Regions from separate parts of the Streptomyces sp. PsTaAH-124 genome, predicted to be linked through region 1. Evidence: riboswitches for the same ligand, from Rfam matches in the RefSeq annotation. Region 1 holds a riboswitch; the other holds the start of a gene.
What was found. A riboswitch is a leader RNA that binds a small molecule or an ion and turns the genes downstream of it on or off. The one in region 1 is predicted to bind fluoride.

Region 1 (6,998 bases):
CGCAGCACGGCGGCGGCGTCCACGGCATGGGCGGTGTTCCTGATACCGGTAGCCATGCCTTCAACGCTATCGTTGAACCCTCGGTGGAAACTTTTCCCGACCGCCCTCTTCAAAAGCCCCGGAAAACGGCAGGATCATGGCGTCCGACCCTCAAAGCAGCCCGCGAAGCAGCCTGCGGCTCAGGCCGGTCGACCTGGCCCGAGCGCACGGGCTGTCCACTCAGGCGGTCAGGAACTACGAGGCGGCCGGCATCCTCCCGGCCGCCGCCCGCACCGAGCACGGCTACCGCACCTACACCCCGCTGCACGCGCGCGCCCTGCGCACCTTCCTCGCCCTGGTGCCCGGCCACGGCCACCGCACGGCGGCCGCGGTGATGCGGGCGGTCGGGGAGGGCGCGGTGGAGGAGGCACTGCGCCTGATCGACGAGAGCCACGCCCAGCTCCTGGAGGACCGGCGGACCCTCCAGGCGGTCGAACAGGCCCTCCGGGGCCTCACATCACCTGCCGCGCCCGGTCCCGGCCCGGTGCCCCGGTCCGGACCGGTGCCCGCCTCCGTCCCGCGGGCCGGGGACTCCGGTCCGCGGGCCGGGACCTCGGGCGGCTTCATCGGCCCGCTGGCCGGGCAGCTCGGCATCCGGCCCGCGACCCTGCGCAAGTGGGAGCGCGCCGGACTGGTCCGCCCGCGCCGCGATCCGCGCACCGGCTACCGGGTGTACGACGAGGCCGCCGTGCGCGACGCCCGGCTGGTGCACCAGCTCAGACGCGGCGGCCATCCGCTGGAGCAGATCGCGCCGTTGATCGAACGGGTCCGCGCGGCGGGCGGCCCCGAACCGCTGGAGGCCACCCTGTGCGACTGGCGGGACCGGCTCAGCGAACGCGGGCGCGCGCTGCTGGCCGGGGCCGCCGAACTGGACGCGTATCTGCGCGAGCGCGGCTGACGGACGGACCGCACGAGGATGAAGTGAGGATGGGGTGAGGGGTGCGCCGGTCAGGACACGGCGCACCCCTCACCGGTGCCCTTCTCGCGACCGGGGCGCGCGGGTGTGCGCCTCGGAGGGACCCGCGCTGAAGGGCGGTCGGGGCAGGTGCCGGGAACCGGTCACCCGCTGCGCTCCGCGGCGAGGCAGGTGCGGCACACCATCCGCCGCGCGGCACGCGGCTTGGTGGCCAGACCGGCCCCGGTCAGGTCGTGCAGCGTCTGCGGAGTGGGCCGCCCGTGGCCGCGGCAGATGCCCGCGCCGCACGTACGGCAGACGGCGACGGCGACCGTCGTGACGTCGAGTTCCTGACAGTCGAAGCAGATCATCGCACCGCTCCGTCCCGGCCGGGGCCGGACGGACGCGCCGCACCCGGCAGGTGCCCCGGACGCGGGCGGCGCTCCGGGAGGCGCGGGGGAGTGGGTCCGTGAACGTGCACGGACGGCGGCGAAACGTCCACGTGCGTACCTCCCGAGGGCATGCGTCCTGACGTCGGTCAGGAACCATCAGCCCGGAGGAGGGCGGTTCGGGCCGGAGAACGGCCCAGGCGGGATCCATCGCCGAGTCCGAGTGAACCGGTCCGGGCGGCGCCGGTCAAGGCCGCCGCCGCCATCGGTGTCCCGGTCCCGCCGGGCGGCCCTATTCCAGACAGCCTGTGAGACGGGCGTACGCCTGCCGGGCCTCCGTCACGAACTCCTCGGCGGCCGGGGGGCCTTCGCACTCCTCGACCCGCCAGTGGTGCGCCGGGTCGAGCCGGTGCAGCACGGTGGCGAGGGTGCCCTCGTCCGCGTGCCAGGCACGCAGCGCCCGTACGCCGGTGAGGGCCGCGAAGTTGGCGTCGTGCGCCGGTACGCACACCAGCTCCGGGCACGGACGGCCGTCCCTGAGCGCGTGCACCAGCGCGACCGGCCGGGCCCGCACGGTCCGGCCCGGCAGCGCCGGTTCCTCCATCAGCAGCAGGACGGCGGTCGGCTCGCCGTCCTCGGTGAGGGTGTCGTCGATCCGGCCGGCGCCGACCGGGTAGCCGGTCACGCGGGTCGAGCCCGCGGCGGCCACATCGTGTCCGTCCGATCCGTCGTGCGGTGCGAACGGCGATCCGACCGTCGCCGCCACCATGACCATGATCTCCATCGCAGGCTCCTCCCGTGGTACGGCGGTCCACGCAGAGGCCATCAGCACGGCGGTCCGTGCGGTCACGGGCGAGCCCCATCGCCCCGGCACGTTCATTCTCCCCGGCCCGGCCGCCGGATATGCCTGCCATGTCCACCTGACGTCCGTCGCCACCGGGTGCGGGCGGCTCGGGCTGGCGCGCGGGCGCCCGCTGTGGGCACCATGGACGGAGACGGCGATGAGGCTCGCCCTTGACCGCACACCCCGTGCTGATGGCCTCTGTGAACGACGGCCGCCTCCCCGGCGGCCCGGTTACGGAGGCATCGCGGATGTACGCGTACACGATGCGCAACGTGCGGATGGCCCACGGCGACAAGGTCGTCCTGGACGACGTCACCCTCTCGTTCCGGCCCGGCGCCAAGATCGGTGTGGTCGGCCCCAACGGCATGGGCAAGTCCACCCTCCTGCGGATCATGGCGGGACTCGAACAGCCCGCGCGCGGGCAGGCGGCCCCGGCCCCGGACACCCGCGTCGGCATCCTGGAGCAGGAGCCCCGGCTCGACGACACGGCCACCGTCCGGGACAACGTCGAGGAGGGCGTCGCGGGCGTCCGGGACATGCTGCGCCGCTACGAGGAGGTCACCGCGCGCCTCGGCCGGGCCGAAGGACCGGAGGCACAGGACCTCCTGGACGAACTCGGCGCGCTCCAGGAGGCCCTGGACCACGCGGGCGCCTGGGACCTCGACTCCCGGCTGGAGCAGGCCATGGACGCCCTGCGCTGCCCGCCGTCCGGCACCCCGGTCCGCGGACTGTCGGGCGGTGAGCGCCGCCGGGTCGCGCTGTGCCGGCTGCTGCTGTCCCAGCCGGACCTGCTGCTCCTGGACGAGCCGACCAACCACCTGGACGCCGAGTCCGTGGCCTGGCTGGAACAGCACCTGGCCGACTACCCGGGCACGGTCGTCGCGGTCACCCACGACCGGTACTTCCTGGACAACGTCGCCCGCTGGATCCTGGAGATCGACCGCGGCCGCATCCACCCCTACGAGGGGAACTACTCCACCTACCTGGAGACCAAGGCCGCCCGCCTCCAGGTGGAGGGCCGCAAGGACGCCAAGCGGCAGAAGCGGCTCGCCGAGGAACTGGCCTGGGTGCGCGCGGGCGCCAAGGGCCGGCAGGCCGCCTCCAAGGCACGCGTGCAGCGCTACGAGGAACTGGCGAGCGAGGCCGCGCGCCGCCGCGAACCGGACTTCGAGGAGATCCGGATCCCGCCGGGCCCGCGCCTGGGCAGCCTCGTCCTGGAGGCCGACCACCTCACCAAGGGCCACGGCGACCGGCTGCTGATGGAGGACCTGTCCTTCTCGCTGCCGCGCGGCGGCCTCGTCGGCGTGATCGGCCCCAACGGCGTCGGCAAGACGACGCTCTTCAGGATGGTCGTCGGCGAGGAGCGGCCCGACAGCGGCACCCTGCGCCTGGGCGACACGGTCCGCATCTCCTACGCCGACCAGGACCGCGCCGGGCTCGACCCGGCCGCCAGCGTGTGGGAGGCGGTCTCCGGCGGCCAGGAGCACCTGCGCGTCGGCGGTGTGGAACTGCCCTCGCGCGCCTATGTCGCCACCTTCGGCTTCAAGGGCGCCGACCAGCAGAAGCCCGTCGGCCTGATGTCCGGCGGCGAGCGCAACCGGCTCAACCTGGCGCTCACCCTCAAGCAGGGCGGCAACCTGCTGCTGCTGGACGAGCCGACCAACGACCTCGACGTGGAGACCCTGGCCTCGCTGGAGCACGCGCTGCTCGCCTTCCCCGGCTGCGCCGTGATCACCGCGCACGACCGGTGGTTCCTGGACCGCGTCGCCACCCATGTGCTCGCCTGGGAGGGCGGCGCCCACTGGTTCTGGTTCGAGGGCAACTTCGCCGACTACGAGGCCAACAAGCGGCAGCGGCTGGGCGAGGAGGCCGCCCGCCCGCACCCGGTCACCCACCGGCGGCTGGTCCGCGGCTGACGCCCGACAGGAGCACCGCGCCATGACAGACCTCGACCGGGCGGCGGTGGCGGCCCTGCGCACGGCCCGCGTCACCGTCGTCAACGCCGAGTGGCACCTGCGCGAGGAGCAGGCCCTCGGCCGGCTCGCCCGCACCGGCCGCCTGGCCTGCACCCCGCTCTTCCCCGGCCACTTCGTCATCCAGGTCGTCGCGATCGGCGGACGGCCGCTCGGCCGCGCCCGCCACCACCGCGACGGCCGCCGCGCCCGCTGGGTCGCCGTCCCCGCGGGCACCGCCCACGAGATCGGTGGCTACCGCACCCTGCACGGCGCCGCCCGCGCCCTGGCCCGCCACGCGGGCCTGCGCCGCCGCCGCGTCACCGACGTCCCCGGCGGCCTCCCGCCGGACGGCGGCGCGGACGGCTCCGGCCGGAGCACGGGCCGCGGGCTCGCGCACGGCTCCCCGGAGCCACCGGCGGACCCGAAGCGGTGAGCGGCGCCGGTCGCCGCGGCCCGGCGGGCGGCACCGCGCTGCGCTTCGTGCTGCTCATCGGCGTGGTGAGCCTGTTCTCCGACATGGCCCACGAGGGCGCGCGCGGCATCACCGGGCCCTTCCTCGGCTCGCTCGGCGCCGGTGCCCTCGCCGTCTCCGTGATCGCGGGCACCGGCGAACTCCTCGGCTACGCACTGCGGTTCGTGTCCGGCCGGGCCGCCGACCGCACCGGCCGGTACTGGCCGATCACCGCCGCCGGCTACCTGGTGCAGATGGTCGCGGTGCCGCTGCTCGCCCTGGCCGGGCACTGGCCGGTGGCCGCCGTGCTGATCGCCGCCGAGCGCGCCGGACGCGCCCTGCGCACCCCCGCCCGGGACGCGATGCTCGCCCACGCCACCGCCGAGCTGGGCCGCGGCCGGGTCTTCGGCGTACGGGAGGCCCTGGACGCGGCCGGCGCGATGACCGGCCCGCTCGTCGTGGCCGGTGTGCTCGCGCTGCACGGCGGCTACCGCACGGGCTTCGCCGTGCTCGCCGTACCGGCCGCGCTCACCTTGCTCGTCCTGGCCGCCGCGTGGCGGCAGTACCCCGACCCGTCCGGCCTGGACACCGGCGAGGACGTCCCCGGCAGACACGGCACCCCCCGGGCCTTTTGGACCTATCTGGCGGCCATGGGCCTGATCGCCGCCGCCTACGCCGACTACCCGCTCATCGCCTACCACTTCGGCCGGGCGCACGTCGTCGCCGCCCCCTGGATCCCCGTCCTGTACGCCGTCGCCATGGCCACCGAGGCCCTCGCCGCGCTCACCCTCGGCCGCCTGTTCGACCGGTGGGGGCTGCGGACGGTGGTGGGCGCGACCCTGCTGACGGCGTGCTTCCCGCCGCTGGTCTTCCTCGGCGGCCCGGTGGCCGCCGTGTGCGGCGTGGTGCTGTGGGGGCTGGGCACGGCCGCCCAGGAGTCCGTGGTCCGGGCCGCCCTCACCGGCATGACCGCCCCCGGCCGCCGGGCCTCCGCCTTCGGCCTCTTCGACACCGGCTTCGGCCTGTGCTGGTGCGCGGGCAGCCTCGCCCTCGGGGCCCTCTACGACCACTCCGTCACCGGCCTGGTGGTCTTCTCCGTCGCCCTGCAACTGGCCGCGGTCCCGCTGCTGCTCAAGGTGCGCCACATCGCCTGAGCGCCGCGCGGGACCGGGCGGCTCACCGCAGCAGCCGCATCAGCACGTCCTCGGCCCTCCCGTAGGCCTGCGAGCCCACCCGCAGCCGCCACACGGTCCCCTGCGCGCCTTCGCCCGGCGTCACGACCCGGACCGGCCGGGGCGCGGGCGCCGCGTGCGCGGGAACCCCCGCCTCGCGCAGCGCGTCGAGCACCTCGTCGACCCGGCGCGCGGGGATGTCGGCGACCGGCGCCCAGGACACCGCCCGCAGACCGTTGCCCCGGCCGCCGGGCGGCAGCCACGCGGGCGCGAAGAGTCCCGCCGAGACAGTGAGGTGCGCGCTCCCGTGGGAGCTGGAGACGGCGCCGGACATGGCATCCTCCCCGGGTCTTCCCGCACGTCCAGCGTACGTCGCGGGGCTCCGCCCACGGAGCTGCTCCGTCCGGCGTACCCTGGATACCCGCGCCGGTGATCCATGGGGCACACTGTGGAGGCGCCCAGCGCGTCGGTGATGGGGCTCACCGCGAACCGCGGCATCATGCCGCTGACGGTCCCTGGCAGAACAGCTGAGCCGTGCCATGAGGACGGCTCCCGTCGCCAGGAGGCTCCCGTGGAGTTCGATGTGACCGTGGAGATCCCGCAGGGGTCCCGCAACAAGTACGAGATGGACCACGAACTGCACCGCATCCGGCTGGACCGGCTGCTGTTCACCTCCACCAGGTACCCGGCCGACTACGGCTACATCGAGGGCACCCTGGGCCGCGACGGCGACCCGCTGGACGCGCTGGTGCTCACCGGCGAGCCGACCTTTCCCGGCTGCGCCGTCGAATGCCGGGCGGTGGGCATGTTCGTCATGAAGGACGAGCACGGCCCGGACGAGAAGATCCTCTGCGTCCCCGCCCACGACCCGCGCTACGCGTCCCTCGGGGACATCGACGACATCCCCGAGTTCGACCGCCTGGAGATCACCCACTTCTTCGAGGTCTACAAGGACCTGGAACCCGGCAAGTCCGTCGAGGGCTCCCACTGGGAGGGCCGCGAGCAGGCGTACGCGGAGATCGGCGCCGCCCGGGAGCGGGCCGCGGCCACCCCGGGAACGACCGGTGACTGAGCCGCGCGCCCGCCCGGTGGGCACCCTGGTCCTCATGCGGCACGGCCAGAGCACCACCAACGCGGAAGGCCGCTTCACCGGCTGGACCGACGTGCCCCTCACCGCCCGGGGCGAGGACGAGACCGTCCGGGCGGCCCGGTCGATCGCCCGCGAAGGGCTCCTGCCGGACGTCGTCCACACC
Region 2 (6,998 bases), on a different contig from region 1:
GCGATGATCTGGCTCGGCAACAGACTGGGGACCGGGGTGGCCGCCAGGGTCGTCGGCGCCTGGTCGCCCGCCGTCGCCGCCGCCGTGCTGATCGGTGTCGGGGTGCACGAGGCGACCGGGGCATAGCCCCGCTCCGGGCCCGCGCCGCCCGGCCCCACGGTCACTCCGCGGGCACCGGGCGGTACAGCAGCAGGGCGGCGGGCGCCGCCGTCAGGGTCAGCGTGTCGGGAGCGGTGGCCGTCTCGCCGTCGTAGGCGTAGGTCAGACCGCGCAGCCCGGCCAGCCACAGCCGGGGCACGACGTGCTGTTTGGGAAGGACGAGCGCGTGCGGTGCGTCGACCGCCTCGGCCAGCAGGGCCACCAGCCGGCCGTGCCGCTGCCCGGCGTCCGCGTCGAGCAGCCGCACGTCGAGCAGGCCGTCCGACAGCCGCTCGCGCGTCGGCAGGGCGTGCAGGGAGTGCTGCCGGTACACGCCGTTTCCCGCGAAGAGGAGCCAGAGGCGGCGTGGCGTGCCGTCCAGGCGCAGCGTGAAGGGCCGGGCGGTGCCGCTGGCCAGGGGCAGCGCCAGCGCCGTGGCGGCCCGCCGTCCGCAGCGGCGGCGGACCAGTTCCCGCAAGCGGACCAGATCGGCGTAGGCACCCAGGGCGAAGGTGTTCAGGAACACCCGGGGCGGCCGGTGGGGGCCCGGCGTGCCGATCAGGGCCACATCGACGGCCGCTCCCCGGCCCTCCTGCACGGCGGCGGCCGCCACGGAGACGGAACGCAGCCCGGCCGCGCCGGCGAAGTGGTCGAGCGCGCCGCCGGGGAAGACGGCGAGCGGGAGGCCGTGGCGCAGCGCGGCGCGGGCCGCTGCGTTGGCCGAGCCGTCACCGCCGACCACCCCCAGCGCCCCGCCCGCCTCGGCCGCCGACCGGGCGGCCGCCTCCAGGGCGGCGGGCAGGCCGTCAGGGGAGCGGACGGTGACCGGGCGGGCCCGGGGCAGCAGGCTCCGCAGCTCGGCGAGGGCGCGCTCCGCGCCGGTCGCGGCCGGGTTGGCCACCACCCGCAGTCCGGCCCCGCCGGGCAGCGGCCGTACGCGGGACGGGTCCGCGCGTCCCGTCGGCGCCGGACGGCCCCGCCGCTCCGCGGCCATGGCGCGCTCAGCCCCGTCCGGGCGTCACCGGGAGCGGAACGGGGGGAGCAGGGGCAGCGCCGACAGGGCGCGGGTGACCCGCGTGCCGTTCTGCGGGCGCCACAGGTTGCCCAGGTAGGGCGCGTACCGGCGCCCGCCCCGGTGGAAGAGACCCGGCAGATGGCCCGCCAGCGGCGGCTTCATGTCGAGATCGCGCAGCCGGGGGAACGCCACGAACTCGGCCGTCATGCCCTCCTCCCGGGAGGCGGGCGTCTGGCCGGGCGCGCGGCCCGCGGTGAACACCAGGTCCACGGTCCGCCGCCCGGTGTCCGGATCGACGGCCTCCAGGACGAACGCGACCCGGGCCGGTTCCACCGCGAGGCCGGTCTCCTCGCGGGTCTCGCGGCGGGCGCAGGCCACCATGCTCTCGCCCGCGCGGGGGGTGCCGCCGGGCAGCACCCAGTCGTCCGCGCCCCGCGCGGTGCGGTGGACGAGCAGCACCGACTCGCCCCGGAAGACGACGGCGGAGCAGCGCAGCAGGACATCGTCGGGCATCCTCATGCCGATCTCCTCGCAGATGATGTGCGGGTGTTACCGGTAGAGGCCATCAGCAGGAGGTCCTGCGGTTGTGGCGAGCCCCATCGCCATGGCGACGCCCTCCCATTGTGGCGTACGTCCCCGGTCCGTCCGCAAGTCCTCCGCGCGGCCCGGCGGACCCCGCGCGCGGCCCGGCCGGTCACGCGATGCGCAGCCGGATGCCGACCCAGGTGGTCGCGACGCCGCCCGCCGCCATGGCCAGCGCCCACAGGACGGGGCGGGCGGTCAGGAGGCGGGCGAGTGCGGCGCCGAGGACGGACAGGGCGAGGACGGCGAGGGCCACGACGATCCACGGCGGGCCGGGCAGGACCGCGCCCAGCGCGAGCGGCAGCGCGGCCCCGGCGAAGCTGGCCGCACAGGCGACGAGCGCGGCCCGCCAGGACCGCAGCAGGGCGAGCCGCCCCAGGTGCGTGGTGGCCATCTTCCGGCCGTGGCCGAGGCTGAGCTGCCGGGTGATGTGCGCGAGATGGGCCCGGCGTTCGGCGTAGTCGGCCACCATGACGGTGAAGGCGGAGGTGACCAGCGCGGCACAGCCGACCCGCACCGCCAGGCTCCAGCTGACCGGGGTGCCGGACCCGGTGAGGGAGGCGGAGGCGAGGGTGAGGGCGTTGAGCAGGCCGTCGGTGATCCCGAGGACGAGGGGGAGCCGGACGGTCTCGGCGGCCCTCATGACGGAGACGGTCATCTCTTGCGGGGGGTCCGGTCGAGTGTGTAGGCGCCCGCGACCACCTCGTCGGTGCTGTGCACGACGGCACCGGCGTGCTCGATGGCCCGCTGGATGGCCGGCAGGTCCAGGTCGTCGCCCTCGATGGTGACGTCGGTCCCGATGGTCTCGACGTCGATCTCGGTCACGGAGATGTTGACGGCCTGGACGCCCGGCACGTTCTCGATCTTCTGCGCCAGATGGGTGAGGCTCGGCTCGCTGATGGCCATGTCCACATCGAGGACCAGCCGGCGGATCGGCATGAGCGGTGTCCTTGTCGAAGTGCCTGCGTGTCCTGTCGGTGTGCCTACGCGCCGGGACGGTCGTCCGGGGTGAAGCGGACCAGTTCGCATTCCTCCAGGATGGCCGCCCCTTCGGAGACGATCCCGTCGAGCTCCGGCAAGAACGCCCGTACCTTCTCCGGGGAGTCGGCGAAGACGACCGCCATGGGCAGGTCCTCGCTCAGGGACAGGATGCGTTGGGTGTGGATGCGGGAGTGGGCGCCATAGCCCTCGACACCGCGGAAGACGCTGGCCCCGGCGATGCCCGCCTTGTGCGCGCGGTGCACGATCTCGGTGGCCAGGGGCTTGTGGTGCACGGTGTCGTTCTCGCCCACGAGGACGGTGACCTTCAGTCCGGGGCGGGTGTGCCTGCTCATGCGCGGTTGCTCCGTTCGGTTGACGTACTGCTCGTGGGTTCCTGGTGCGGGGGCGTTCTCACCCGGTGTCCTCGGGGGTCGCCGCGGCGGGGACCACGAGCACGGGCAGGGCGGCCCGCTCGGTCACCCGCCGCACCACGTCGCCCAGCGGCCGGGCCCGCAGATGGCTGTCCGCGCCGTGGCGGCCCAGGACGATCAGGTCGCATCCGTGCTCGGCGGCGCTCGCGAGGAGGTCGGCGGCGATGTCCGTGCCGGTGCCCCAGTCCAGGCGGAGCTGCCCGGCGAAGGGCGGCAGCGCCTGCCACGCCCGGTCGAAGCGCTCCTGCGCCCAGGCGCGCTGGGCGCCGAGGTCGCGGGTGCGCTCACCGCCGGTCTCGGTGTGCTCGGACGGTACGAGCACGGCGCGCACCAGGACGCCGCCCCGATCACCGGCCAGGGCGACCGCGGCCGCCAGCGCCGCGCGGGCGGCGGGCGAGGCGTCCCAGCCGACGAGGATCCTGTGGAACGGTGACGCGGTCATCGGCCTCCTCCTTCACCAGGACGGCTCGCGGGCACGGCCGCCGCCGGGCCGCTCATGACAGGGCCGCCACAAGCGCCAGGGCGCCGACCAGGGCGATCAGCATGTAGGTCAGATAGGCGTCCAGGCGGCCGCACTGGAGGCGTTTGGCCGCGGCCACCAGCGCGCGCAGCGGACGGTAGAACGGCTGGTACAGATACACCTCGACGACCTCCACCACGTCGGACGCGTAGTCGAGGGTGCCTCCGGTCGCCGCCGTGCGCACCGGCCCGGCACCCTCCGGTCCCGGTTCCGGTCGCGCCGGTCCCGGTTCCGGTGGTTCCCCGCTGCCCGGCGGTGCGGCCCCGGCGGGGACGGCGCGGGTCCGGGTGCGCAGCACGGCGCCCAGGACACGCCGGGTCGGGTTGGCGTACCCGAAGGGGGTGTACCGGTCGTCGCCGTGCACACCGCCGCTCGCCGAACGCCACGCCGGGACCCGCCGCACCCGCAGGGCCCCGCCGCGCGAGGCCGCCACCAGCAGCACCAGGACGCCCGCGCACAGCACCGGCATCACCACCCACAGCCAGCTCGGGGAGAGGCTGGAGAACCCGGCGAAGACGGGCTGCACGACCCAGGGCGACACCAGCGCGCCCGCGCTGACCTCCCGCGGCACCAGCGGTGCCAGACCCGCGCCGAGCACCCGCAGCTGAAGCGGGGTCAGGGCGGCGGCCAGGCCGCCCAGGGCCAGCAGCAGGACGCCCGCGCGCCCCGCGGCCCCCAGGTCCGCCCGGCACGGGGCGCGGCGGGCCGGACGGTCGTCCCGGGGGCCGAGGACGACCATGCCGACGATCCGGACGAAGGTGACCGAGGCGAAACCCGCGGTCAGCGCGATCAGGGCGCCCGCCACCGCGAGGGCGAGCCCGTAGGGGAAGGCGGAGTACCGGAACTGCTGCATCAGGCTCTCCAGCAGGAACCACTCCGAGACGAAGCCCGCGGTGGGCGGCAGCCCGGCGAGGGTGACGGCACCGGCGGCGAGCCCGCCGGCCGCCCACGGCAGCCGGCGCGCGGTGCCGCGCAGCCGTTCGAGGTCGCCGGTCCCGGCGTCCGCTTCGAGGGCCGCGGCCCCGGCGAAGAGCAGTGTCTTGGCGACCGCGTGCGCGATCGTCTGGAGCGTGGCGGCGATCAGCCCGGCGGCGGTGAGCCGCTCGCTGCCCGTGAGCGCGCCGACGAGCGCGACGGCGTACCCGGTGCAGATCAGGCCCGCGTTCTCGATGCTGGAGCAGGCGATGACCCGCTCCAGCCGGGCCTGCACGGCCGCGTGGGCGATGCCGAGGAACGCGGTCAGCGCGGCCAGCAGGAGCAGGGTGACGGCGAGCCAGGCGGGCGGCGGACCCAGCAGCGCGAAGGTGCGCCACAGCCCGTAGAAGCCCGCGTTGACGGCGACACCGGCCAGCACCGGACGCAGTCCCGCGGGCGTGGCGGCGTAACCGCGCGGCAGCCACACCTGCACGGGAGCCAGCCCGGTCTTCACGGCGAAGGCCAGCACGAGCAGCGCCCAGGTGGCCGAACGCGCGGCGCCCGCGGGCAGTTCGGCGAGCCCGGCCAGGGAGAAGTCTCCGGTGCGGGCGGTGCCGGTCAGCAGACCGAGCAGCAGCGCGGCACCGGACACCTTGCCGAAGCCGAACGTCGCCACGGCCGGACCGATGCGGCGGTGCCCGGCGGCGGTCAGCAGATAGAAGCCGAGGGTGATGCCCTCCCAGGCCATGACGAACAGGAAGACGTTGTCCGCGCTCTCCACCACGGCCACGGAGGCGAGCACCAGGGCGTGGTACGCGGCCGGCCCCCGGCCGGGCCGCCGCGCGGACGCCCAGCCCGCCGCGGTGAGACCGGCGGCGACGGCGACGGCGAAGGTCAGCAGCCAGAACAGGCCCGAAAGGGCGTCGACGCGCAGGGCGGCCGCGCCGAACCCGAGGGTGTCGCCGAGGTCCAGGCGCGGGGCGTGCCCCGGGCGGCCCAGAGCGACGGCGCCCACCGCGGCCAGGCAGCCGCTGCCCGCCGCGCCCAGCAGATACGGCACGGCGTACGGTGCCCGCCGCCCCGGCAGGACGTCGACGAGGGCGGCCGCGGCGAACAGCAGCAGACCGGCCGCGATCAGCTCACTCACCCCGGCCTCCCTCCGCCGTCCCGCCGTCCGCCGTCTCGCCGACCGGCGGCTTTCGGTCCGGCGGCTTCCGGCCCGCGCCGTCGAGCCGGCCGGTGGCCAGCAGCAGCGCCTGGAGCAGCGAGAACGGGCTCGGCGGCGATCCGGGCACCCAGATGTCGACGTCCAGCAGGCCGCCGATGCCCGAGTGCGTCGCGTAGGTCCCGGCCCACATGCCGCCGCTGCACGCGTCGGTGCCGGCGGCGATCACCACGACGGGCCGCGCGGTCGCCTCGTAGGTGCGCCGCAGCGGCGCGGCCATGCCCCGGGCGCCCGCCCCGGTCACGATCAGCACGTCGGCGTGGCGCGGACTGGCCGTCAGGAACATGCCCAGCCGGTGGATGTCGTAGACCGGATTGACCAGGGCGGCGATCTCCCATTCGTCGCTGCCGTCGGAACCGGCGTCCACGTGCCGGATGTGCAGGGAGCGGCGGAAGCGCGCGGTCCGCGCCGCGAGCCGGGCCCGCAGGGCGGCGACGGCCGCCTCGTCCTCCACGGCCCCGGGCACCACGAGCGCCGCTCGCGCGACGGCGGCCGTCGCGGCGCCGGACGCCGGCGCGAACACGTCGGGGCGGTCCCGGACACAGCGTCGGCAGAGCACACAGCGCCCCCGGTCCAGCCGGGGCGTGCCGTCGGGCGCGGCGTCCAGCGCGCCGGTCGGACAGAGCCCGCCCAGCTCGGCGCGGGTGACGCGGGGCGCGGTGGGCCGCACGGTCACGGCGGCGGGGAAGTCCCGCTCGTACGGGTCGGTCCCGCGGGGGTAGCGCGTGGTGACGACCCCCTCCCGCAGCCCGCGCACGAACCAGGGCGTCACAGCGCCACCCCCGCGATCGAGAGACCGAAGCTCGCCTCGATGAACGGGAAGTCGGTCAGGACGTCCCCGGCGAACACCTCGTGGAACAGCACGAGGTTGTGGAAGGAGGCCGACCGCGGCACACAGCGGCTGATCCGGCCCTCCCGCAGCCGCAGCAGGTAGAGCGTCTCGCCCTGCGGCGCCTCGGCCGAGCCCACCGCGAACCCGCTCGGCGCGTCCGGGACCGGGACGCGCAGGGCCGCGTCGCAGTCGAGGGCGCGCAGCTCGCCGCTGGTCTGGTGCAGCAGCTCGAAGGACCGGGTGAGCTCCGCCCCGCGGACCAGGGTGCGGGCCATGACGTCGCCCTCGGCGAAGTCGGGCGGCGCGCCGAGCCCCAGGGACGGATAGGCGTCGTACGGGCGTTCGTAGCGGACGTCGGG

Region 2: another riboswitch for fluoride. It lies ahead of B086_RS42095 (NUDIX hydrolase); the one in region 1 lies ahead of ettA (energy-dependent translational throttle protein EttA).

What each region holds. Positions count from the first base shown of each region.
Region 1 covers NZ_KB892165.1:209,260-216,257, reverse strand. Annotated here, with positions in the region: gene B086_RS0112775 (erythromycin esterase family protein) at 1-56, opposite strand, end outside; gene B086_RS0112770 (TioE family transcriptional regulator) at 137-937, shown strand; gene B086_RS0112765 (DUF2180 family protein) at 1,099-1,305, opposite strand; fluoride riboswitch at 1,467-1,547, opposite strand; gene B086_RS0112760 (inorganic diphosphatase) at 1,616-2,107, opposite strand; fluoride riboswitch at 2,133-2,199, opposite strand; fluoride riboswitch at 2,312-2,375, shown strand; gene ettA (energy-dependent translational throttle protein EttA) at 2,416-4,083, shown strand; gene B086_RS39920 (hypothetical protein) at 4,106-4,555, shown strand; gene B086_RS39915 (MFS transporter) at 4,552-5,727, shown strand; gene B086_RS0112740 (hypothetical protein) at 5,750-6,079, opposite strand; gene B086_RS0112735 (inorganic diphosphatase) at 6,317-6,817, shown strand; gene B086_RS0112730 (2,3-bisphosphoglycerate-dependent phosphoglycerate mutase) at 6,852-6,998, shown strand, end outside.
Region 2 covers NZ_KB892189.1:24,294-31,291, reverse strand. Annotated here, with positions in the region: gene B086_RS0127405 (manganese efflux pump MntP family protein) at 1-126, shown strand, start outside; gene B086_RS40940 (diacylglycerol kinase family protein) at 161-1,132, opposite strand; gene B086_RS42095 (NUDIX hydrolase) at 1,157-1,672, opposite strand; fluoride riboswitch at 1,703-1,766, opposite strand; gene B086_RS0127390 (hypothetical protein) at 1,848-2,378, opposite strand; gene B086_RS0127385 (DUF211 domain-containing protein) at 2,390-2,674, opposite strand; gene B086_RS0127380 (DUF190 domain-containing protein) at 2,719-3,069, opposite strand; gene B086_RS0127375 (universal stress protein) at 3,128-3,589, opposite strand; gene B086_RS0127370 (proton-conducting transporter membrane subunit) at 3,642-5,729, opposite strand; gene B086_RS0127365 (hypothetical protein) at 5,722-6,579, opposite strand; gene B086_RS0127360 (NADH-quinone oxidoreductase subunit C) at 6,576-6,998, opposite strand, start outside.